2 regions of the Paenibacillus sp. N3/727 genome follow, and region 2 is predicted to be linked to the other one. Evidence: a T-box and tRNA genes for the amino acid it is inferred to sense, from the RefSeq annotation. Region 2 holds a T-box; the other holds one or more tRNA genes.
What was found. A T-box is a leader RNA that pairs with one kind of tRNA and senses whether it is charged. The one in region 2 lies ahead of leuS (leucine--tRNA ligase), so its partner is inferred to be a tRNA-Leu.

Region 1: it encodes a tRNA-Leu, which carries the amino acid that the T-box ahead of leuS (leucine--tRNA ligase) is inferred to sense. The anticodon was not compared.

What each region holds. Positions count from the first base shown of each region.
Region 1 is NZ_CP093336.1:3,964,543-3,969,839, reverse strand. Features, by position in the region: rRNA gene MNQ98_RS18175 (23S ribosomal RNA) at 1-726, shown strand, start outside; rRNA gene rrf (5S ribosomal RNA) at 912-1,028, shown strand; tRNA gene MNQ98_RS18165 (tRNA-Met) at 1,379-1,455, shown strand; tRNA gene MNQ98_RS18160 (tRNA-Lys) at 1,491-1,566, shown strand; tRNA gene MNQ98_RS18155 (tRNA-Leu) at 1,581-1,664, shown strand; tRNA gene MNQ98_RS18150 (tRNA-Gly) at 1,672-1,743, shown strand; tRNA gene MNQ98_RS18145 (tRNA-Pro) at 1,760-1,833, shown strand; gene MNQ98_RS18140 (GNAT family N-acetyltransferase) at 2,032-3,306, shown strand; gene MNQ98_RS18135 (hypothetical protein) at 3,403-4,110, shown strand; gene MNQ98_RS18130 (aminopeptidase) at 4,232-5,297, opposite strand, start outside.
Region 2 is NZ_CP093336.1:1,911,044-1,930,876, reverse strand. Features, by position in the region: gene hemW (radical SAM family heme chaperone HemW) at 1-938, opposite strand, end outside; gene lepA (translation elongation factor 4) at 1,090-2,907, opposite strand; gene MNQ98_RS08410 (hypothetical protein) at 2,995-3,399, opposite strand; gene MNQ98_RS08405 (stage II sporulation protein P) at 3,427-4,734, opposite strand; gene gpr (GPR endopeptidase) at 4,993-5,994, opposite strand; gene rpsT (30S ribosomal protein S20) at 6,233-6,505, shown strand; gene holA (DNA polymerase III subunit delta) at 6,654-7,673, opposite strand; gene MNQ98_RS08385 (anti-sigma factor family protein) at 8,046-9,335, opposite strand; gene MNQ98_RS08380 (RNA polymerase sigma factor) at 9,332-9,880, opposite strand; gene MNQ98_RS08375 (ComEC/Rec2 family competence protein) at 9,995-12,670, opposite strand; gene MNQ98_RS08370 (deoxycytidylate deaminase) at 12,800-13,321, opposite strand; gene MNQ98_RS08365 (ComEA family DNA-binding protein) at 13,374-13,943, opposite strand; gene comER (late competence protein ComER) at 14,120-14,962, shown strand; gene leuS (leucine--tRNA ligase) at 14,943-17,384, opposite strand; T-box leader at 17,473-17,737, opposite strand; gene MNQ98_RS08350 (helix-turn-helix transcriptional regulator) at 17,776-18,648, opposite strand; gene MNQ98_RS08345 (Gfo/Idh/MocA family protein) at 18,699-19,772, opposite strand.

The sequences.
Region 1 (5,297 bases), 2.0 Mb from region 2:
TTGGGATACCACCCTGATCGTATCTAGGTTCTAACCTAGTACCGTAAACCGGTGCGGGGACAGTGTCTGGTGGGCAGTTTGACTGGGGCGGTCGCCTCCTAAAGAGTAACGGAGGCGCCCCAAGGTTCCCTCAGAATGGTTGGAAATCATTCGAAGAGTGCAAAGGCATAAGGGAGCTTGACTGCGAGACCTACAAGTCGAGCAGGGACGAAAGTCGGGCTTAGTGATCCGGTGGTACCGCATGGAAGGGCCATCGCTCAACGGATAAAAGCTACCCTGGGGATAACAGGCTTATCTCCCCCAAGAGTCCACATCGACGGGGAGGTTTGGCACCTCGATGTCGGCTCATCGCATCCTGGGGCTGAAGTAGGTCCCAAGGGTTGGGCTGTTCGCCCATTAAAGCGGTACGCGAGCTGGGTTCAGAACGTCGTGAGACAGTTCGGTCCCTATCTGTCGTGGGCGTAGGAAATTTGAGAGGAGCTGTCCTTAGTACGAGAGGACCGGGATGGACGTACCGCTGGTGCACCAGTTGTTCCGCCAGGAGCATGGCTGGGTAGCTACGTACGGAAGGGATAAGCGCTGAAAGCATCTAAGCGTGAAGCCCCCCTCAAGATGAGATTTCCCAATTAGTAAGACCCCTTGAAGACGACGAGGTAGATAGGTTGGAGGTGGAAGTGCAGCAATGCATGGAGCTGACCAATACTAATCGGTCGAGGGCTTATCCTAAAAGCTTTACGAAGTAAAGCTACTTCGGAAGCATATGCATGATTCGCAAATGATGTTTCGTATCTAGTTTTCAGGGAGTCAAGATGACTTTTCTAAATCCAAGTGGTTTAAGGAAAGCGCATATGGCTTTCAGCATTTGGCGATGCTGAAACCTGATTTATAGCATTTGAATAACAAATGCCCCGTTTGGTGGCGATAGCGGAAGGGTTCCACGCGTACCCATCCCGAACACGACCGTTAAGCCTTCCAGCGCCGATGGTACTTGGACCGAAGGGTCCCGGGAGAGTAGGACGTCGCCAAGCCAGATAAAGCCCGCTGTCGATATGAAATCAACAGCGGGCTTTTTTGTGTTTTTGATGCTTATTGAATGCGGATGATTAAGAAAGTGTGTTCAATACAACCCTTTCAGGATACATTTAGAAGTTGCAATATCGAATTATTTATGATATATTATATATCTGTTCTTTTTTTTATGAAATGCTTGTTGTTAAAAAAATGAAGCCTGTGAAAATATCACTTGCAATATAACTAGAAAAGTGATATATTATAATTCCGGCTGTTGAAAAACGGTTGATTTTAAATGATCTAACTGTAGTAAGATCATTAAATGGATTTTAAATTCTCTTCAGTAATAATACATACTTTCTAATGTCGCGGGGTGGAGCAGTTCGGTAGCTCGTCGGGCTCATAACCCGAAGGTCGTAGGTTCAAATCCTGCCCCCGCAACCAATCTTATCGTTTTCGCAATGATTTTTTCTTTTTAAGAGCCATTAGCTCAGTTGGTAGAGCACCTGACTTTTAATCAGGGTGTCGAAGGTTCGAGTCCTTCATGGCTCACCATTAGTTTTACTTGTGCGCGTGTGGCGGAATTGGCAGACGCACTAGACTTAGGATCTAGCGTCTTTGACGTGGGGGTTCAAGTCCCTCCACGCGCACCATGTTTTTGCGGACGTGGCTCAGCGGTAGAGCATCGCCTTGCCAAGGCGAGGGTCGCGGGTTCGATTCCCGTCGTCCGCTTATGTTTTGAAAATAACGGGATGTAGCTCAGCTTGGTAGAGCACCTGGTTTGGGACCAGGGGGTCGCATGTTCAAATCGTGTCATCCCGATTATTTATATATTTCAAAAGGGTACTGGATTCTATCCGGTACCCTTTTGTGTTTTTCTTGAAAGTGAATAACTAGCGTATCCATTATCGATCAACGCTATATATTAAATGACCATATTGTGTAAATAAGTTTAGCTTGTTATCTTAGTAATGGTAGTCTCATTTTAAACTATCCAATTCACCTGAAAGGAATCCTGTCATGAATGAGGTCATTCGTAAGCTAAATATCGATGAAATTCCTGCGTTTGTGGACATCGCTCTGAATGCATATCCTGCAAAAGCCGTTCCGGGACCGGAGTTTAGAGAACGACAAATTACACGTTTCACACACAATCAAGAGAATATGCCTACGGTTCAATATTATGGTCTGTTTCGGGATAACCGCCTGATTGCCGGGATGCGCATCCATGAATACACCATGAATCTTTACGGACGAATGATCCAAGTGGGTGGCGTAGGGCAGGTTGCCGTAGATCTCCTTCATAAGAAAGAAAAAGCAGCCAAACAGTTAATTGAGTTTTTCATTTCACATTTTAAGTTGAAGGGTATTTCTCTTTTGCTCTTATATCCGTTCAAACCGGATTTTTATAAAAATATGGGATTTGGCTATGGCACAAAAATGAATCAATATCGAATTAAGCCGGATAGCCTTCCAAGAGCAGCAGAGAAGCATGGCTTGGTGTGGTTGGATCGATCCCATCAAGATCTGATTCGTGACTGCAGCGACCGACAAGCCACATCTACACACGGAATGATGCTGAAAACTCCTTATGAACTGAATTCGTTGTTCAACGCTCCGGGTAAGAGGCTGATCGGATATATGGAAGATAACAAGTTAAATGGATACATTTCATTCACCTTTAACAGCATTAGCTCGGATAACTTCCTGCTGCATGACATGGTCATTCATGAGTTTGTATATGAGACACCGGAGGCGCTGCAACAGCTAGGCACTTTTTTACATACGCAAAGTGATCAGATCAACCGGATTATATGGACGACACAGGATGATACCATCGAATATTTGATCGGAGATCCTCGCAACGGCAGCGACCGCATTCTTCCGAGTGTGTTTCATGAAAGTCATACATCAGGTGTGGGCTTGATGTACAAGATCATTGATATTGAGAAGTTTATAATCGAACTTGCCCAAACAGGTGCTGTGTATAGCTCGAAGCCGGTTACTTTGCATTTTAAGGTAACTGACTCCTTCTCTTCCAAACAACCGAACTCTTTCGCCTTACACATTGAGCAAGAGTCATTAACGATTTCAATGCAAGAACAACGAGGTACTAGGGACGATTCGGTTATCGAATTGGACATCTCGGACTTATCTTCCCTGTTAATGGGCGTGGTTGATGCAGATAAACTTTATCAATACGGAAAAATAAAAACTTCCGATCCGCAAGTTATAGCATTGCTTAAAAATTGTTTCCGGCGCGTTAACAAACCGGTCTGCACCACAGCTTTTTAATATTGTATTGGATGAAAAGGGGGCTATGCTGAATATCATTATCCAGATGTGTAACAAAATCGCTTTCCCTTACGTTTAGCAGATAAAGGGGGATTGATGATGAAGATAAAAACTTTTGGCCTGCTTATGATTATTCTTCTAAGTGGATGCTCCAGCCTCCCGTTTAATCAGAATCAGACACATACCATTATCGATTGGGTGGATTTTGTAAAGCTGAATGGAAACATGTATACAAGTGATTGGGGAATCGTACTAAAAAATGAGAATAATGTGGCTGAAGAGGTTGGTGAAGTGAGTTTTACAGTGGATGAGTTCGTAACAGATCCAGGTTATAGAACCAAAGACGGGGATGCCGCCTTTCTGGATATTGGGACAAAACTTTATCGAGTAAATGGTTTTGGAACAGATGAGCTCATTGCTGTAGCTGACGACACTCGGGTAAACGGTTATAAACTGTATATACAGGATCAATTCAGGAGTTCCATGATCAAACTTTATGATGAGATTCCAAAAGGCAAGGTAAATAGCATTGGGCTGTATCATGACAATGAATCGAAGCCTTACAAAACCCTTACCGGGAAAGACATCAATAAATTTATTAAGCTTCTGGATGATGGGGTTGATTCCCCTAATTATTCACCTTATATGAAGAACGGAGATCCTCTATATTATCTCATGGTTTTTAATACCGATGATCCGATTGGCTACTCCTTTTCGATAGCGGATGATAGTCAAAATGTTTTTTTTCATCCTGACGGTACAAGGATTGTTGATAATGAGATTCGTGATACGATAAATGAGTAGTAATGATAAAATTCATATCACTTCCCACGTTAAAAGACCCTGCGGTTTGCCGCAGGGTCTTAGCTGTGTATTTATAAAAGTATACCTCTCGCCGAAGTAATGTGGAGGCTATAATTAGACACTATGCCCATTTTCCGCTACGGAACACCGGCTCGATGGTGCCGTCAGCCAACACACCGTCAATCTCCAATTCTTCCGAACCAATCATAAAATCGACATGCGTCAAACTGACATTTGCGCCTTTGGCGAGCAGTTCTTCCTTGGAAAGCTTGGTTCCACCTTCGATGTTAACTGGGTAGGAGCTACCCAGTGCAAAATGGCATGATGAATTTTCATCCACACCTGTATTGTAAAACACACGGTTTAAACGGGAGATTGGGGAATCATATGGCACAAGTGCCATTTCACCAAGATAGGAAGCACCCTCATCCGTATCGAGCAGCGAAGTCAGATGCTCACGTCCGGATTTCGCGTCATACTCAACTACTTTTCCGTCTTTAAACGTAAGGGTAATCCCTTCAACTAGACGGCCATTCAAGTTCAGTGGAAGTGTGCTGGTTACCGTTCCGTTGACACCTGTACGATGCGGCATTGTGTAGATTTCTTCTGTAGGCATGTTGGCGACAAAATAAACACCAGATTCGTTATAGTCTCCACCTCCAAGCCAGCGATAACCCTCCGGCATTTCGACACGCAAATCCGTGCCAGGAGCGCGGTAATGAAAACTTTTGTAACGTTTATTATTCATAAACTCCTGTCTTTGTTTCAGCTCGGCAATGTGTTCACGCCAAGCGGCAACAGGATCTTCTGAACCCACACGGTTCATCAGGAATACAGCTTCCCACATGGCATCCAATCGCTGCTCTTCCGGAAGATCGGCAAAGACTTTGTTCGCCCAAGCCCGGGTAGGTGCTTTGATTAACGACCAAGTAACCTTGTTATTTCTTACATAGGCCTGGTATTTTTCTCTTGCTACGGCAGCTGCTCTCACAGCAGTTGATACCTTGGATGAATCGATTCCACGGAACAGCTCCGGATCAGGTACCTTAATATGCAGTACGGCACCGCCGCCTTCGGCGAGCTGTTCCATCATGTCGGCCTGCCACTTCGGATAATAGCCAAAAGAGTCATCCGGCGCTTTTTCATAACGAATCCGGGTGGTTTTTTCATCTTCCCAATCGACCTGA
Region 2 (19,833 bases):
GAAATATCGTAGCTATCGAGACGCGGAAGACCGCTTTTTACAGCTTCAACATAAGGATTGACTCCTTTAATGTTCATATGGCGCTGACGACCAACATAACCATGAGCGCCTGCTCCAAGACCATAGTAGTCCTCATTTAACCAATAGGTCATATTATGCTTGCTTTCGAAGCCCGGTTTGGCAAAGTTACTGATTTCATACTGTTTGTAACCCGCCTCTTTCATCCGGTTCATAAGCAGAAGGTACATATTCAGCTCAGCTTCTTCATCCGGAAGAGGCAGCTGATTTTTCTGGTACAAGGTATGGAACAGCGTGTTCTCTTCTACCTTCAAGCTGTATATGGAGTAATGGGGTAATCCCAGTTCCAGAGCCTTTGTAACACTCTCTGACAGCATGTCCACCGTCTGGTTCGGCAGCCCAAACATAAGATCAATCGACATATTGTCAAACCCGGCTTTTTTAGCATTTTCAAGACTGCGGTAAACGTCATCCGTATTATGAATACGACCTATACCAGTCAGCAGATCGTTCTGAAACGCCTGCACACCAAAACTGATACGGTTTACACCGCCTTCTCGCATGACAAACAGTTTCTCCAGATCCGTCGTTCCAGGATTGGCCTCCATGGAAAATTCAATGTTATTATCCCATTCAGGAAAATGATCACGTACAGTCTTCAGAAAATACTCCATTTCCTTCGCCTTCAAAACCGTTGGGGTTCCGCCCCCCACAAAGATACTCTTGATCACTCCCGGTGGAGATGCCTTAACGGTCATTTCCATTTCGCGTTCAAGCGCCTGCAAATAATCCATGACAGGCTGACCCTTTAGAACATACGAGTTAAAATCACAGTAGAAACATTTATTCGTACAAAACGGAATGTGAACATATACAGCCTCAGTACGCTTGCTGTTTCCGTTTATAAATGGCGTCGTCATAATGAACCTCCCTTGCTTAGCCCTGCTCATAAGCTGTTAGCTTAATACTTTATATCATAATTTTAAAACTTCTTAATCATGAAAGAAAAGGAAAGCCTGATCGGCTTTCCTCTCGTAATCCCTCTGTATCTGTTCAGCATTCGAAATAACCTTAGTTGTCGTCGATTTTGAGAACCGCCATGAACGCTTCCTGAGGTACCTCAACACTGCCGACCTGCTTCATCCGCTTCTTACCTTCCTTCTGCTTCTCAAGCAGTTTCCGTTTACGCGAGATATCGCCACCATAGCATTTGGCAAGAACGTTTTTACGCATCGCCTTAACGGTTTCACGGGCCACAATCTTTGTTCCGACAGATGCCTGAATCGGCACCTCGAACATCTGACGTGGGATCAGCTCTCGTAGCTTTTCACATATAGCCCGGCCGCGATGAAATGCGCGATCACGGTGCACGATGAAGGACAAAGCATCCACCTGCTCAGAATTGAGCAGAATGTCCATTTTGACCAGATTTGAAGTCCGGTATCCAGACAGTTCATAGTCAAACGAAGCATAGCCCCTCGTGCTGGACTTTAACTGATCAAAGAAATCGTACACGATTTCTGAGAGCGGTATCTCATAAGTAAGCGTAACGCGTGTCGTATCAAGGTATTCCATGTTGACGAACTCACCGCGTTTATTCTGACACAGCTCCATGATCGCACCAACAAAGTCGTTAGGCACAATGATGGCCGCCTTGACATAAGGCTCTTCCACATAATCGACCTTACCAACCTCCGGATAATGCGACGGGTTATCGATCTGAATCTGCTCCCCGTTCGTCAAGGTGATACGGTAAATAACGCTTGGTGCCGTCGTAATCAGCGGAATGTTAAATTCACGCTCGATACGTTCCTGGATAACATCCATATGCAGCAGACCCAAAAATCCGCAGCGGAACCCAAAGCCCAATGCACTGGAAGTCTCCGGCTCGAAACTGAGCGACGCATCGTTTAGCTGAAGCTTTTCAAGTGCTTCACGCAAATCGTTGTAATCTGATGTTTCGATTGGATACAGCCCACAGAACACCATCGGGTTGATTTTACGATAACCTGGAAGCGGTTCAGCCGTAGGTTTTTTGGCATCGGTAACCGTGTCACCGACCTGAGTATCTCCTACATGCTTGATTCCTGCCACGATAAATCCTACATCGCCCACCTGCAGCTCATCCACGATAGTCATCCGCGGCTTGAACGCGCCAACTTCGATGACCTCGAATGATTTTCCGGTAGCCATCATCTTGATCTTAGATCCAGCTTTAATGCTGCCATCAATAACGCGAACGTAAACAATAACCCCTTTGTATGGGTCATAGTGCGAGTCGAAGATAAGCGCTTTAAGTGGTTCCTCGGAATTACCAGTAGGTGCTGGCACCTGCTTGACAACCTGTTCCAAAATCTCTTTAATCCCGATACCTGCTTTTGCGGAAGCCAAAACGGCTTCACTCGTGTCGAGACCGATAACATCTTCTACCTCTTGCTTCACACGATCAGGATCTGCACTCGGCAGGTCGATTTTGTTGATGACCGGTAAGATTTCAAGGTTATTGTCTAGGGCCAAATACACGTTAGCCAGCGTCTGGGCTTCGATGCCCTGAGCGGCATCCACAACGAGCAGCGCGCCTTCACAAGCCGCCAAACTCCGTGATACCTCATACGTAAAGTCAACGTGCCCCGGGGTGTCGATGAGATTCAAAATATAATCCTCACCATCATCCGCACGGTAGTTCAGATGAACAGCCTGCAGCTTGATCGTGATCCCCCGCTCCCGCTCTAGGTCCATTTGGTCAAGAACCTGCTCTTGCATTTCACGGGAAGTCAAGGCACCGGTGAACTCCAATATACGGTCTGCCAATGTCGATTTTCCATGGTCTATATGTGCAATGATACAGAAATTACGAATTTTTTGTTGTCTTACTTGTACGTCAGTCATGCCTTACCCCCAACAACCACCAGATGTTTGAATCAATTTATTATAACAGTTGGTTGTGTACACAGCAATGGCAAGTACTTTTTACATTCAATCCGTGATAGAACCGAACATGGAAACCACCCAGCGGATGCTTTGATTCGAGAGCTGCTGAAGGAGTCCCGCTGTTTTGTCGGCAAGTACGTCTGCCGGCGGCTTTGAACTTTCCGGCAGCAAAATGTCACGCGGGGTGGGTTCAAATTTTGGCTGTTCCTCCTCTGTATAACGGTCATCCACCTGTTCAGCAGTTTCCCTTGCCGATGCTTGGGAGGCTGCATCTTGCGCTTTATGATCAAGAGCCGGAAGGTCACCCTGACCTTGCTGAGCCTGCTGAACCTGCCTGGACGTTCCTTTTTGAACCATAGGTCCTTCCATCCCGCCCAGCTGCATACCTATAAGTACACCGATTCCGGCCCAAATTACGATAGCGATCAACTTTTTTCCGGCTCTTGACATCTTTTCTCCCCCTTGATTCTTTATATATCAGGACTGTTTACTGTTCTTCTGAACCGTTACTGTTTCGTTCTCGGTTGTTGCCTTCGTCCCGTCTTTCTTGTTCATTACGCTTGCTTTTTGAGCTTTCTGATCTTGCCAGTACACTTCTGCAATCATATCGGCAAGCAATTCGGCTGTACGCTGTAATTCTTCCTTCGTGCTGTCAATACCGCCGATTTCTATTAAAATACTGTTCGGTGACAGGGATTGATTGTACTCCCCATTACCTTGGTCCGCCGATTTTCCCCACACGCCGCGGGATACCCCAGGATAGGATTTCTCCAGCAGTTGATTGATTTTGCTTGCAAACTCTTCATTTTCACGCCAGTTCTTATTCGCATGCCCGATAATAAAATACACCTGTGCGTAATTGACTCCGTTGATCGTCGTTGTTGTCTTGCTGTGGCGCTGAGAATCCCGATGGATATCTATCAGGTAAGAAAGCTCTTCGTTCTGGGAAAGGGCCGACTTAACCGTCTGACGTGAATATTTATAGGAATAATTCCAGTTATAATCCGGTACGCTGCTCTGGTAATCACTCTTATCGTGAACCGTTCCAATGCCTTTCGCTTCAAGCCTTTTCGCTACCATATTGCCCACCAGCATAATATTTTTGTTCGGTGAAGAAGATCCCGGATTGCTACTCTGCTTCTCCAGCAGTGGATTGAACGCTTCCTGCGGATGAGAATGGTAAATAAATACGTTCTTTTTAGCTGAGTCTGTTCCAGTCTTTCCATTTTTATTAGTACTCCCAGGGCTGCTTTCAGACGGTGGTTTCACCGGAACTTTCTCTGTCTTTCCAGGTACAGTAGCTTCCGGCTTCTCCTCAGGTTCTGTTGGGGAGTGATCCGGCCGGTAATCTGCCGGTGCTTCCCCTTGCTCGTTACCTGAACCGATCCTGAGAGGGACCGGCTGATTTGTCTTCATGCCCGGCACCTCACCAGCCAGAAGGCTTTTGGGATCCCTTGGATTCACGCTAGTCAAAAGTTCAAATACGAACGGAGTTATTTTTTCTGCAGACAGAGTGGACGATTCCTTTTCCAATGCCATATGCGGCATTTCCATTCCAATCAGGTCGATAAAAAAACGGCTGGACAGTGATGCAGCCAATCCCTTCATGGAAGAGACCGGAGAAGTGTTCAGACCTTTCTCTGCCATCCCCCCGAGTCCCAGCAATAAGAAAAACAGAAGAGACCCTAGCATCAGCAGCACCAACGTTCGTCCCATGCTTAAACCTTCCATAACCTTTCGTTTCAATCTGGCAATGTTCCAGATACGAAATTTTCGATTGTTCATATCGATGTCCTCCTCCGTTAACGGAAATACAACAAGCTTTGACTGCTTGTCCCGCGACTCTGTAATCTCTTATATTTCAAATCTATGAACGGAGAAGAATCGATAGAACGTATAAACGAAATTCCTTTCAAAATATAATAGAATGCAAAAAGGCTGCCCCAAGGTTCTGTTCAAGAACTTTGGAGCAGCCATATGGTTTGATATGTTTATATTGGTTGTGAATGCCCATAGCAGCCAGGCGTTCTTTCTACCAATAATCTAGTGTGTGTATGCACCAGCATTGCCAGGATCAACCGCTTCGTGCAGTGCAGCATTCAGACCGCTTGCCACGATGTTGGCGATATCCTCGATAAACTCGTCAATCTCTTTCGGCGTGACAATGAGGTCGTGACCAAGCGGCTCCAGCACCTCTTTCACTAAAGCCAGACGCTCATTCTCCGGGATCTCATTAAGCATACCCATAATCTGACCGGTCTCTGGCGCTCCCTTGCCAAAATGATCCTTCATCAGCTCGATCGCATTGTTCACAATCGTTGATGCATAGCATACGGTTGGAACACCGATAGCTATACAAGGTACGCCAAGAATTTCTTGGGTCAGACCCTTCCGCTTGTTGCCGATGCCAGACCCCGGATGGATGCCGATATCTGCGATTTGGATCGTTGTATTTACCCGTTCCAGTGATCGGGAAGCCAGCGCATCAATCGCTACAATGGCATCCGGACGCGTCCGTTCAACGATGCCGTGGACGATTTCGCTCGACTCAATTCCAGTCAACCCGAGCACACCAGGTGCTACGGCACTAACCTGGCGATATCCAGGTGACACCCGGTCCGGCATCAATTCAAAATAATGACGGGTTACCATAACATTTTCAACGACGAGTGGACCTAGTGAATCCGGGGTTACATTCCAATTGCCAAGTCCAACGATCAGGATGGAAGCATTTTTACCGATACCAATACGCTGGATGAAATCCTCAAACTCGCGGGCGAACACCGATGCCACCTGCTCCTGCAACCCGGTATCTCCATTTCGCAAATCAGGTACTTCAAGTGTTACATAGTGTCCCTTGACTCTTCCAATCCTTTGGGAGGCAGCTTCATTTTGAACATCAAGTCGGGTAATCTTGATTCCATCCTCCTGCTTAACGTCTTCCAAAACTCCTGAAATCGGCGGAGCTTCAGAGCCGGAGACAAGCTCTCTCGATTCAACCGCCAAATCCGTTCGAACCGAATAACGCTGCAAATCTAATTCCATGCTGATTCACTCTCCTGCATCATAATAATGGTAGTGTGCTGGAGTTGGACAAGGATTATGCAGAAGTCTTTTTCAAAAAAAGAAAGTTATATTTTTCGCAGAAGGTGCATTTTCGGCTTTTGAGAAAGTAGGCGAAGTCGTTTCTACTTGGTATTGCTTTTTGTACCCCCCCATGCTAAAATATTTTAAGTTGTGAAACATTTCGCTCTATTGAAATGCCTTACAGGAGGTGAATGTAATGCCAAACATTAAATCCGCGGTTAAACGCGTCAAAACGAACGACAAACGCCATGCACTCAACATTTCCCAAAAATCCGCACTTCGCACAGCAGTTAAGAACGCTGACGTAGCGCTGACTGGTACGGAGGTTGAAACTGCTAAAGCTGCTTTCCAAGCCGCTTCCCAAAAGCTTGACAAAGCCGTTACGAAGGGCCTGATCCATAAAAATGCGGCTGCCCGCAAGAAGTCCCGTCTGGCGAAAAGACTGAACGCTCTTACTTCCCAAGCGTAAGATTGCGTTTCTGAATAAGAAATGGAAAACCCTGGACAGCCTAAGCTGATCAGGGTTTTTTGATTGTTCAGGAGAGTATATACTTTTTTAGAGTCTGCTTCCCTGAAGTACGTAGATAGGCGATTTCTAATGTGTAGCTGTTAGGGCTTTAAGCCCCGAGCCGAAGTAAAAACAACTCCAGTCCCAAGACTTTGTCCACTCCACCTGTCTTCATCTTGTAATCCAAATCTCCCAGATGATTCAGTATGTTTTCCAAACGGGAAGTTTCGAATTTCCGTGCCTGCTCCCCGGCAATCTTTACAGCATACGGATGCAGACCAATCTGCGAAGCAATCTGCTGCTGGGAGTAGCTCTGTTTAGATAAAGTCTTCACCTGTAAAATAATCCGGAACTGTCTCGTGATGAGAGCGGCTATTTTAATCGGTTCCTCACGTTGCTTCAGCAGCTCATAGAATATTGATAACGCCTTATCAATCCGAAGATTCGCGATATCCTCCACCAGAGCAAACACATTTTGCTCCGTGCTTCGGGCCACCATATGATCCACAGTTGCCTCATCCACCGTTCCGCCGGCTCCGGCGTACAGACACAGCTTATCGATTTCCCCAGCAAGGGTCTGTAGGCCCGTGCCTGCGTTGCGGACGAGTGCCTCTGCGGCTCCCGGACCAAATGAGCAGTTCTGTACTGAGGCCTGCTTGTCCACCCATCTTAACAATTCCTCCCCGCCGAGAGGCATAAAAGCAAGAGTCGTTCCTACCTTCTTAACAGCCTTCACTACTTTTTTGCGCTCATCGAGCTTTTCATGCTGAACCATAAACACAACAACACTGTAATCCGCCGGATTATCTAAATATTCTAACAGCGCCTCTACTCTATGCTCAATTTTGCTGCTATCTTTACCAGCCGTAAACAGGGAAGTATCTCTTACAAAAACCAGCTTTCTCGGCACCATAAAAGGTACGGTTTCCGCTTCCTCAACTACAGCCTGTATAGGTACTTCCCCCAGATCCATATGAATCAGGGCAAAATCCTTGTCTTCTTTAGTTAACAGCTGCGATTCCAATAACGCAGCGAATTCATTCATTTGATATTTCTCACTGCCGTAAAGCAGGTAAACGGAGGATACCTCCCCCTGCTTGACCGCCTTTGCTGCTGCTTTGGCATCCATCCTGTGTTTCCCCCTTCTCTTTCTTTGTACACTATACCAAAAAAGCTGCCCTTAAAGCGAGAGCGGGCCTTCTTCATCTCTTAACAGAAACGTCTATCGACGTACCTCAAAGAAGACACACCACATTTAGGGCTAGTTTTTTTCGAGATAAGGATGCACTTTAATCCGATGTTTATTCTTTCTTATCTCATAGCAAAAGGACCTCGGCGCGTTGGCTGCGAGGTCCTTTTGTCCCAACATCTATATAAACGCCGGACGGAATGCTCTAGAATCACTCCGCCGTCGGTCATACGACGGTGGTTAGGCGGCATATTTCTATCTACCTTAACTTATTCATATCTCTTGGTAAGTGTGCACCGGTTTATCGTCTTTTTATGGCGTTGTTACTGATTTTGTTGTATCTGATTTCTCTGGTGTATCTGCATTAACTTTTTTGTCTGCTTTATCGGTTTGATCCGAATTTTCAGACTTCTCAGTCTTTTCGGCTTCTGGCTTGTTTGACTCAACCGGTTGTTGAACGTTAAGTACGTGCTTAACCTCTTTTTGGTCGACGAGCACCGTATAGGTGAAGTTCTTGCTGTCTACGGACCATTCTCCAGCAATCCAATCCCCGTTCAGCGGAAGTGAATGTATCACTTCAGGTAACTGATCAGCAGCTGCAGGGAGCCGATACATGACCAGTTGATCAATTTCTAAGGACGCACTGTAAAGACCATCCGGAGAAGACCATTGCTCCGGTACCATACCCGTAATACCATGTTTATTAACATTATCTAAAGAAGTATCCAGACTTTCCGTTACTGGAACATCTGTTTCAGCAGGCTTTTGGGTGTCCTGAATATCCTGTGATTCCTGGGAATCGGGTACAGGCAGCTCTGAAGGTGGAACCTTTGGTTTGTGCACCTCTTGTGGAGGTTCCGTATTCCCCGTTTTACCTTTCGTTGAACTCTCTCGGGCAGAAGTTCCTGCGTCCGGGCTGGCAGTCCGGCTCTTATTATCGTTTTTCTTGTCTTCTGCCGGCACTGCGTCCATATTGGACGATACACTTTCATCAGGGCTGCTCTTCTCCGCCCCAGCCTTCTCGGAGTCATCCATAGCCGCTGCGTATGGCTGTAATTCTGCTTGCTCTTCATTCTTATCGTTTACGTCACTGTCCTTATTCGGATCTTCACTTTCAGGCAGCTCCTGACTCCCGCCGCTGCCAGTCTTCATACTTGTCGGCATAGCCTCTTCCACAGGCAGCTCAGCATCGGAGAGCATTTGCGGTTCATAATTGAATATGGCAACTCCGAGAATAACAGCCGCTGCTGCTGTACCAATCGCCGTCCTACCTGCTATGGAACCCCACCAGCTTGTTGTTCGTCTGGAACGCTTCAGCTCCGGCATCATTACGGCCGGCCCCTTGTCATCGTCAACTTTGGCCTGCTCCTGACGGGCCAATTCTATAGCATCAAGCTGCGGCAGTATAGAATCAACCAAACTGTAAGGAGGTGTGACAGCCGGAAGATCTTCCAAATCCCTTGACAGGGATTTCAGCACATTGAATTTTTCCGCGCAAGCCGGACAAACAGCAACATGGCGGTACATCTGCGCAGTCTCTTCCGGATCAAGGTCTTGATCCAAATACCGGTGCATATATTCCACCACCTCTTGGCAATTCATCCTGATACACCACCCTTCTGATGCTCATGGAGCATGTTCTGAAGCTGTTGTCTTGCCCTGAATAAATACGATTTCACCGTGTTCAGCGGCAGGTTCAGACAATCAGCTATTTCGTTGTAAGACAAATCCTGCAAATATCTTAAGACAATAACGGTGCGATGATGATCCGGCAGTTGATTGATCGCCTCTTGAATGTCCTGAGCCAGATATCCTGTCATCACTTCTTTCTCCACGTTCTGCCGATCCTGAAAAACAAGATCATGCTCATCAATAGAAACCGTAGGTTTCGTCCGCCGAAACTTATCGATACAAATGTTCGTGACGATTCGTTGCACCCATGTTTTGAATTGGGCTTTCTCTTCGTAGGAATTGATCTTCGTATAAATGCGAATCAATGCTTCCTGGGAAGCATCCATTGCATCCTGTTCATTGTTTAAAATATAATAAGCAGTCCGGTACACTTGTTGTTCAATTTCTCGCAATAGGGTGATTAGAGCGTCGCGATCGCCCGATTGAGCGGCTCTGATGAGTCCCTGCTCCACCACAGTGGATCCCCCTCTCCCTGCATATATACAGACGGATGATAATATTAATTTGTTGCAATTTGTTACCTATTAATTTTCAGGAAAGTTCATCTAACTATACCAAAAATAATGAAGTTAGTCATCAGACGTCAATCTCGTACGAACATCTATTTCACTTTTGCGTGAAATTTTCATCTGAACTTCTCCATGCAGATCTGTCCTAAATACCAGTGAATCATTCCTTTGAATCCTCTGTACGACATCAGGATGGGGATGACCGTACATATTGTCCACGCCGGCAGAGATCACGGCTGAAGCAGGCTTCCAAACTTTGAGCCATGAATCGGTTGTTGATGTCTTGCTGCCATGATGGCCTACCTTTAATACATCGAGCCGACGGATTTTCGACCGCTCTGCAATACGGTCAGCGTGTTCTGTCAATATTCGTTGCTCGGCTTTGGCATCGGCGTCCCCAGTGAACAGAAAGCGAGCTTCGTTCATTACAAGCTCAAATACAAGAGACTCGTGATTTTGATCTTTTACCACAGGCAGTGTATCCTTCTCCTTGTTTTGCTCCCTGCCATCAATGCCGGCGTTCAGGAACAAAAATTCGGTACTGGTGTCCGGCCGATAGACGGTCCCGCTATCAGCCTGATAAACGGGGATGTCTTGTTTCACCGCAGTTTTGAGCAGCTTTTCAAATGCCTCGGATTCAGCCAATGTACCGTTAAATATGATTGCCTTCACCGGAATTTCCTCCAGAACTGCTTGCAGTCCGCCAAAATGATCCTGATGATTGTGAGAAACCATCACCATATCCAGCGAATGAATCCCCCTCTTCTTTAACAGAGGCACAACGACGCTTGCACCAACTTCAAACGGACGGCTTCGTACCTTCCATGCATCCTTCTCTTTCTTGAAATTTGTCGTACCACCAGCATCGATTAATATATGTTTTCCTTCCGGAGTAGACACCAGAATCGAATCTCCCTGCCCCACATCCAAAAATTGAACCGATCCAACCCCCTGCTTAATCGGCCCATGATAACCGTTGTACAGCAGCAGAAAAAACAAACCGGTAAGCACTGCTACCGCTGCGCCACTGCCGAAATGCTCAAATACACCGGCTAGCCGGTGCAAACCTATAGATCTGAGCCATTCGGCTGTTCGGTATTTTACTGAATGACCAGAACCTCCCCAGTTATCATTCCGATGTGCAGCAAATCTTCCGGGAGGTTCGTCTCCGGATAATGGAACGGTCTCGTCTACAGCTCCAGATAGAGCCTGATCCAATCTCTTTTTCCGGCCCCAAACATATAACATTAAATATAGAACTATAAAATAACTGATGATCCACCACAGACCCGGTGAGGGCCAAATCGTAACAAATACGGATGAACCGTTCATCCATTCCACAACAGAGAAAGTAAACATATTCAACCACTCTGTCATTCCAGCAATCCATTTCGCACCCGTAAGCCACACCCAACCCATAATCAACGCCACCGTCCCCATTGGTAAAACAATCATACTGATCAGAGGTACCATCAGCAGATTAGCTAGAACTGACAAAAGAGAGAACTGATTGAAATAATAGATCGTCAATGGAAAAGATACCAGTTGGGCAGCTACCGTCACTCCCAAGGTGCCTGCCAGCCAACGCGGCATCAACGAAAGAAAAGGCATCAGTTTCGGGACGAAAACCATCAGCCCGGCTGTGACGAGAAAGGACAACTGAAAACTGACGTTAACAAGAAAATAGGGATTCCAAAGAAGCATCAGCAAAGCAGCGACACACAAAATATGCATGCCATCCTTCAGCAGCCCTCTCCTCGCAGCATATAGACCGATCATTCCCATGATACCGGCACGAACGATTGACGGGCTGGCCCCTGTCAGCATCACATAAAACGGCAAAAAAACCATTACAGCGGTGAGTGACGTCTCCCGGGTCAAACGGCATAACGAGAAAACAAACAACAGTGATCCTACAAATACCGCGACATGCAAACCCGATATGGCGAGAATATGAGTAAGTCCCAAACGGGAAAACTCAGCGAACGTATCCGGATTCAAATCACCCTGATCACCAATAATAAGCCCCTTCATATATCCCGCATGTATTCCGCTGAACAATTCTTCAATCCGATGACCAAAATACTGACGGACTTCATCATTCCAGCGAAGCACATGAGTCAACTTCCATTCGTCCGGTTGCTGTACCGCAATATTTTGTATTCCTTTTGTCTTAAGGAGCCAGTGTATTTCCTTAGTCCGTAAGTATTCTCGGTAATCAAATCCATCAAAATTGCGGGCTGTTCCGGGCCTCTTCAGCTCTCCTGTTATCTGCACGGAATCCCCACGTTTCCATTCAACTGCCGTCTTTGTCTCCACCTCTGTCAGCAGCTTGACCTGGACTTGAACCTCTTCCTTGATCCCGGTATGCGAGTCAGCAGTACGAACAGACAACACAAAATCAGCACGGTCACCATCAACTTTTACGGGAGATACAATAACTCCTTCAGCCGATACGGGGATCGGATCATCCTCATTGGTTGATTTTTGCATAAGGGACTGCAGCCTGCTAACGTTGCGCGCATCGTTCCATTCCCAGTACCCTGACGAAACCAGCAGTGATGCGACCATGCAACCTATAAACAAGGGAGCTACTGCTCCAAGCAAAAAAGGAACGACCAGCAAGATTGCGATTCCTGTAACAATAAGCATCAGCTGCCAGCCTGAATACATACAGGCAGCCCCACTGCCGAGAATCCAACAGAACGTAAAAGCCAGCAGCGGTCGTTGTGTCATCACGTTCCCATCTCCTCTTCATAATAAATAGCATACGTATAAAAAAAGAGCCTCTGGCTGACTAAGCAACCAGAGGTTCTTCCTCATCATACTAATATAATTCGCTTTCCATCTTCATATAGTACTGGGTTAATCCGACACCGTCATCAGCGTCTCCCTCGGCGGATCATATTGGAACAATTGACGGAATAAAATTCCCTTCTGTTCCATCATACGGCTTACCTTTTCCGTATCCTTCGGGTAAGACCTGTGAAATACAACTTCTGTAATTCCGCTATTCGCCAGCATGTTAGCGCAGGTCCAACACGGCTCATCCGTCACATAAACGGTACTTCCCTCACGGTCATTGCGGTCTGTGAACAGCAACAGATTTTGCTCGGCATGAATCGTTCGGACACAGCGCTGTTTTTTGACCATTTCTTCTTTACCATCATCATGAATAACAAGTTCATAGTCTTCCACAATCATGCAACCCGCTTCAGAGCAGTCCGGGACGCCCATCGGAGCTCCGTTATAAGCAGTCCCGAGCAGTTTTTTCCCCTGTACAAGCACCGCTCCGACGTGGCGCCGGAAACACTGCGAACGTGTAGACACCATAAATGCAATATCCATAAAATAGGTGTCCCAGTCTTTACGTTGATCCGTACTCATTTCATAACTCACCTGTTTCGTAAAATTTATTTAATTTCATTGTATCACAGGGTTAAAAACCTACGTAAGGCTTCATTTTCTCCAGCATTTTCGGGCCGATGCCTTTCACTTCTAGAAGATCAACCGCAGTGCGGAACGGACCGTGCTTAATCCGGTAATCAATAATAGCCTGGGCCTTCTTCTCACCGATTCCCGGTAAATCTATAAGCGCTGCCGCGTCTGCCGTATTGATGTTAATTTTACCGGAAGTTTCAGCCGCAGGCATTTCACTCACTTTCTCCGCAGATTGAACGTCTTCGGCAGCAGGTTTTGAAGCATCGATAACTGGCTTAGCCGGATCTTCGGATTCCACAGAGGCGGGTACAGGTGTTTCCTTCACCCCTTGTTGTCTTTGGACATTATTAGAATCGTCATTTCCCTTTTCGACCGCTTCCTTCATGGGTACAGACTTCGTGGGAACGGACTTCAGTGAATCCGGCTCCTGCATCCCAAGTACCTCTTCGATCTCAGCATTCAGCGGTTTCCATCCTTGTATTCCACCCTGATTGCCTCCGGCAAACAGGATTAGTCCACAGCCAAGCAAAACCGTCGTAACACTCAATCCTAACGGTAATCGTCTCATAAAAACCACTCCAATCCCGAACGGAATACCCGTCCGATGAATATTAACGAACATTATAGCGCTCTCATTCCGTAATCCTCCCCAAAACGGTCATCAATTGACGGCTAAGCCGCATACATTAACGATATGAACACGGCATCCCATTGCCGTAAAGCGCGAAAGGAGGGAACGTACACATGAAGGTCGGTTTTATCGGTACGGGAAGTATGGGCAGTCTTTTGATCGACTCCTTCATACGAGCGGGCGCCCTACAGCCTGAGCAGATCCGGATCAGCAACCGCACTCTGAACAAAGCTCTTGAGCTGTCAGACAGTCACCCTGGCCTGATCGTATGTAGAAGTAATGCGGAAACTGCGTCAAAGAGCGATCTGTTTTTTCTGTGCGTTAAGCCCGGTGAGTTCAAAACTGTCATCGACGAGATCCAAGAGCAAGTCCACATCTCTCAAATCGCTGTATCTATTACGAGTCCCGTCCAGCTGTCTCATCTGGAATCTGCGCTTCCCTGCAAGGTGGCGAAAATTATACCGAGTATCACTAACCAAGCCGGAAGCGGTGCATCCTTATGTATTTATGGATCACGTATAAAAGAAGAAGACAGGCTGCTTTTGGAAAGCCTCCTGTCTTCGATTAGCAGGCCCACCCCGGTTCTGGAATCACACACACGGATTACATCCGATTTTTCCAGCTGCGGGCCTGCTTTTTTGAGTTTTTTTGTGGAAAAATGGATTGATGCCGCCGTCGAAATGACCGGAGCCGACCGTCCTACGCTCAATGCACTTGCCGGAGAAATGCTGCTCGGAACCGGCAAATTGCTTACGGAGGAAGGTTTCTCTCCTGAACAGCTTCAAGAGAGAGTGGCTGTTCCCGGAGGCATTACCGCCCAAGCGCTGTCCCTTCTCGGAAACAGGTTGGACGGTCTGTTCCACCAACTGATCAACACCACACATGAAAAATATGAGGAGGATCTGGCGAAACTGGACATTGCCTTCGGAAAGACGGTTAACCGGCCACGATATTGACCAGTTTACCCGGCACTGCAATCACCTTGCGGATACTCTTTCCTTCCAGCGCCTGCTTGACATTTGGAAGGGAGAGGCTATATTCTTTCATCGCTTCTTGGTCCATATCTTTAGAGATTTTAGCCCGGTCTACGATTTTACCACTTACTTGGATAACGATTTCGATTTCTGCATCCACTGTCCAAGCTTCATCAAATTCCGGCCATGACACGTAGGTCACGCTATCACTGTTACCCAGACGGCTCCACAGCTCTTCGGCCAAGTGTGGTGCGAGAGGAGACAGCATTTGCACAAAGTTCTCCATCGCTTTGCGTGGCAATTCATTAGCCTTGTAGCCTTCGTTAATGAAGATCATCATCTGACTAATCGCCGTGTTGAAGTGCAGATGTTCCATATCGTCAGTAACCTTCTTGATCGTCTTATGCCAGGTACGTTTGAACTCATCGGTTCCTTCGCCGTCTACAATCTTGGAATTCAGCTCGCCGTTCTCGCCGATAAATAGACGCCAGATACGGGACAAGAAACGGTGCATTCCTTCCACACCATTCGTATTCCACGGTTTGGTCGCTTCAAGCGGCCCCATAAACATTTCATAGACACGCAGTGTGTCCGCACCGTATTCATTGACGATATCATCCGGATTGATCACATTGCCGCGCGACTTACTCATTTTCTCGTTGTTGTTACCCAGAATCATACCCTGGTTGACGAGCTTTTGGAACGGCTCTTTCGTATCCACAACCCCCAGGTCGTACAATACCTTATGCCAGAAACGGGCATACAACAAGTGGAGTACCGCGTGTTCAACACCGCCGATATACAGGTCAACCGGCAACCATGCCTTCTGCTTCTCTTTGGAGCACAGTTCATCATGGTTATCAGGATCAATGTAACGCAGATAATACCAGCAGCTTCCAGCCCATTGCGGCATCGTATTGGTCTCGCGGCGGGCTTTCATGCCCGTCTCAGGATCAATCGTTTCGACCCATTCCGTCACATTTGCAAGCGGAGATTCTCCCGTGCCTGATGGTTTGATCTGATCCACGTCCGGCAGCAGCAGTGGAAGCTGATCCTCCGGTACGGTCTTCATGGTACCGTCCTCCAGGTGAAGAATAGGAATCGGTTCACCCCAGTAACGCTGACGGCTGAACAACCAATCCCGCAGACGGTAGGTTACCTTTTTCTCACCTTTGCCGTTCTTCTCCAACCATTCGTTCATGGTTTGGATAGCTGCTTCATTATCCAATCCGTTCAGGAAATCAGAATTGACGTGTTCTCCGCTACCGGCGTACGCCTCTTCCTCCACATTTCCTCCCTTAACGACTTCAATAATGTCCAGACCGAACTGCTTCGCAAATTCCCAGTCCCGGCTGTCATGGCCCGGAACGGCCATAATAGCACCCGTACCGTAACCTGCAAGCACATAATCCGCAATCCAAATCGGTACTTGAGCTCCGTTTACTGGGTTCACTGCATAAGCTCCTGTAAACACCCCGCTCTTGTCTTTTGCCAGATCCGTACGCTCCAGATCGCTCTTACGTGCTGCCTGCTCCTGATAAGCTTTTACAGCATCCTTCTGTTCTTCCGTAGTAATTCGGTCCACCAGCTCATGCTCTGGAGCCAGCACACAGTAGCTTGCACCGAACAGCGTATCCGGACGAGTCGTAAATACGGTCAGATGCTGATCGTGGCCAGCGATGTCGAAGCGGACTTCTGCACCGGTCGATTTACCGATCCAGTTACGCTGCATATCTTTAATGCTTTCGGTCCAATCCAGCTCCTCCAAATCTTCCAGCAATCTCTCGGCATAATCTGTAATCTTCAAAATCCACTGACGCATCGGTCTACGGATGACAGGATGATTGCCGCGCTCGGATTTGCCGTCAATCACTTCTTCATTAGCGAGAACCGTGCCGAGCGCCGGGCACCAGTTTACTGGTATCTCTGCAACATAAGCTAAACCCTTTTTATACAGTTGGATAAAAATCCATTGTGTCCACTTATAGTACTCAGGATCCGTCGTACTGATCTCACGATCCCAGTCATAGGAGAAACCGAGTGACTTGATCTGCCGGCGGAAGTTATCGACATTTTGCACTGTAAATTCACGCGGATGTTTACCAGTGTCCATCGCATACTGCTCGGCAGGAAGACCGAATGCATCCCAGCCCATCGGATGGAGTACATTGAATCCACGCATCCGTTTGAAACGGGCCACAATATCCGTTGCCGTGTAACCCTCTGGATGTCCTACGTGCAGACCTGCACCTGACGGATATGGGAACATATCCAGCGCATAAAATTTCGGTTTCGACGGATCTTCATGCGTTTTAAACGTTTTATGTTCATCCCAATACTGCTGCCATTTCGGCTCGATGGCCTGCGGCTGATAGCCGTGGCCTGTTTGTTGATTTTCACTCATACTTTCCAGCTCCTCCTTCGCAGTCAAGCACGCGGTGTATGACCGTGCGCCTCCAAACAAAAAAACCTCATCATCCATAGCGTACGACGCTAGGGACGAGAGGTTTGATTCCCGTGGTACCACCCTAGTTAGCCAAAGGCATTCTTTGCCTTCAACTCACTTTGCACCTCTATCGCAGGTGAGACGACGATGACTCATCGGCCTGACATTAACGCTTACCGTGTAAGCTGTCTGAACCGGGTTAACATCGTTACTCCGAGGTGAGTTCATTTCCTTCGTCAACCGGCTTGCACCAACCGCCGGCTCTCTATGTGATCGGGTTAGAAACTACTGATCCTCATCATCGTATCATATTCGATTTTAATGACGATATTATATCGAACATCGGCTGTTAAGTCAATGAAGATAACCTGTTGTTACGGTAATCTTCCGGTGTCAGGCCGACCATCTCCTTAAACATTCGGCTGAAATGGGCCAAATGTTTAAACCCGGCAGCGTAACACACTTCGGTTACAGTCATTTTCGGATGAAGCCAGAGCAGCATTTTTGCCTGATTGATTCTTCGGCTGTATACATATTTGAATACCGTTGTTCCAGTGACTTCTTTAAATAAGGATGATAAATAGTGCTTTGTTAAATGTACCGAATGAGCAATTTCTTCGAGACTAAGATCCTTCATATAATTTTGCTCCACGAAGGTGATGACTTGCTGGATATGGCGCTCTTTTTCCGGAAAAGATTCTTTATGATTCACAGCAGTGCGGCAAAGATCAGCAATAAAACACATCATGTCAATCAGTCTCAGCATTCTTCGTTCTTGCGGAGCGCCTGTAGATGTCAAACGTTCCAGCTCTATCATAATGCCTTCGAATTCAGCTCTCTCTGGTCCCTCAAGAGTAATCCGGTAGTTACTCAGCTCTTCAAACGGGCTTAATAAGGCAGAAAATGCGGCGGGTTGAAGCCACCGGCCCACAAATCCGGGATCAAAATGAACAATACTCCGGACATACCTGGAACCAGGTTCCACATGAGGACAATGCAGTGTCAAACCATTCATTAAAAGAAGATCACCTGGCTTCAGTACATAAATTTTATCCCCGATCAAGTATGTACATTTTCCCTCGTGAAAATAAAATATTTCATAGAATGGATGTGAATGAAATTCACCGCTAGCCATCGGTTTATCGTTGCGATAATGAAAATCGAAGGGTTGATGGAGCTGAAGTTTCCCATTCAATTCATTCATAAAGGACACCGGTTTCATAGAGACTGCCCCTTCTGATCCTAGGTATTCCTTTATTATAACGGATACAATTACTGAATACGAACGGCTTCATTCTGTGCAACAATACATAATTCCCCCGCTTTAAAAGCATGCTCCTGCGTCATGGCCCGTTCCGTCCGTTCCAGGCAGTCAATAATCAACTCCCCGAAGAAGGGATATCCCACCTTTCCCTTGAGTTCCATATGATATTCCCCTTCATGGTTGACCAAGTAAAGATGATCTCCCTGCGAATCCCTTGCCACATCGATATACTTGCGCATCTCGATATATCCGTCCGTTCCAAGAATAAATGTTCTTCCATCCCCCCAAGTGCCAAGACCGTCCGGCGTAAACCAGTCCACGCGAAAATAATGACTTGCCCCGTTGTCACCGATTAACGTTGCATCTCCGAAATCCTCAAGTTCCGGATACAACGGATTGTTGTAATTGGCCACTTTGCTGCTCATCACCTTGGCATCTTTACATCCTGCATAAAACAAAAACTGCTCGATTTGATGAGAGCCGATATCGCACAAAATGCCTCCATATTGTTCATAACGGAAAAACCAATCAGGACGAGATGGGGCGTTGAGACGGTGGGGTCCAGTGCCCATCACCTGTATAACACGGCCGATAGCGCCATCCTGTATTAACTTTCCGGCGTGAATAGCACTCTCGACATGGAGACGTTCACTATAATACACCATATATTTCCGGCCCGTTTCCTCTGCTTTTGCCCTTGCTGCCGTGACTTGATCCAGCGTCGTAAATGGTGTTTTGTCCGTAAAATAATCTTTCCCGTGGGACATAACCTTCAGTCCCAGACTGCAGCGTTCAGACGGAATAGCAGCCGCGGCGACAAGCTGAACCTTCGGATCTTCCAGAATCTGAGTTTCTGAAGAAGCTACACGCACCTGAGGATATTTTTGGCAAAACAACTCCACTTTCTGGGGATCCGGATCATATACCCATTTTAACGTAGCCCCCGCCTCCACCAATCCGTTGCACATTCCATAAATATGGCCGTGCTCCAGAGACATCGCTGCAATGACGAATTCTCCCGGCCCGACGACCGGCTTAGATTTACCGGCAGGGGCGTAAAGCATACCGTTGTTGCGATTCATTTGATCATCCTCCTCGAATTCGATAACTGCCCAAGGGTGTTAGTGATCATCATTCATCATA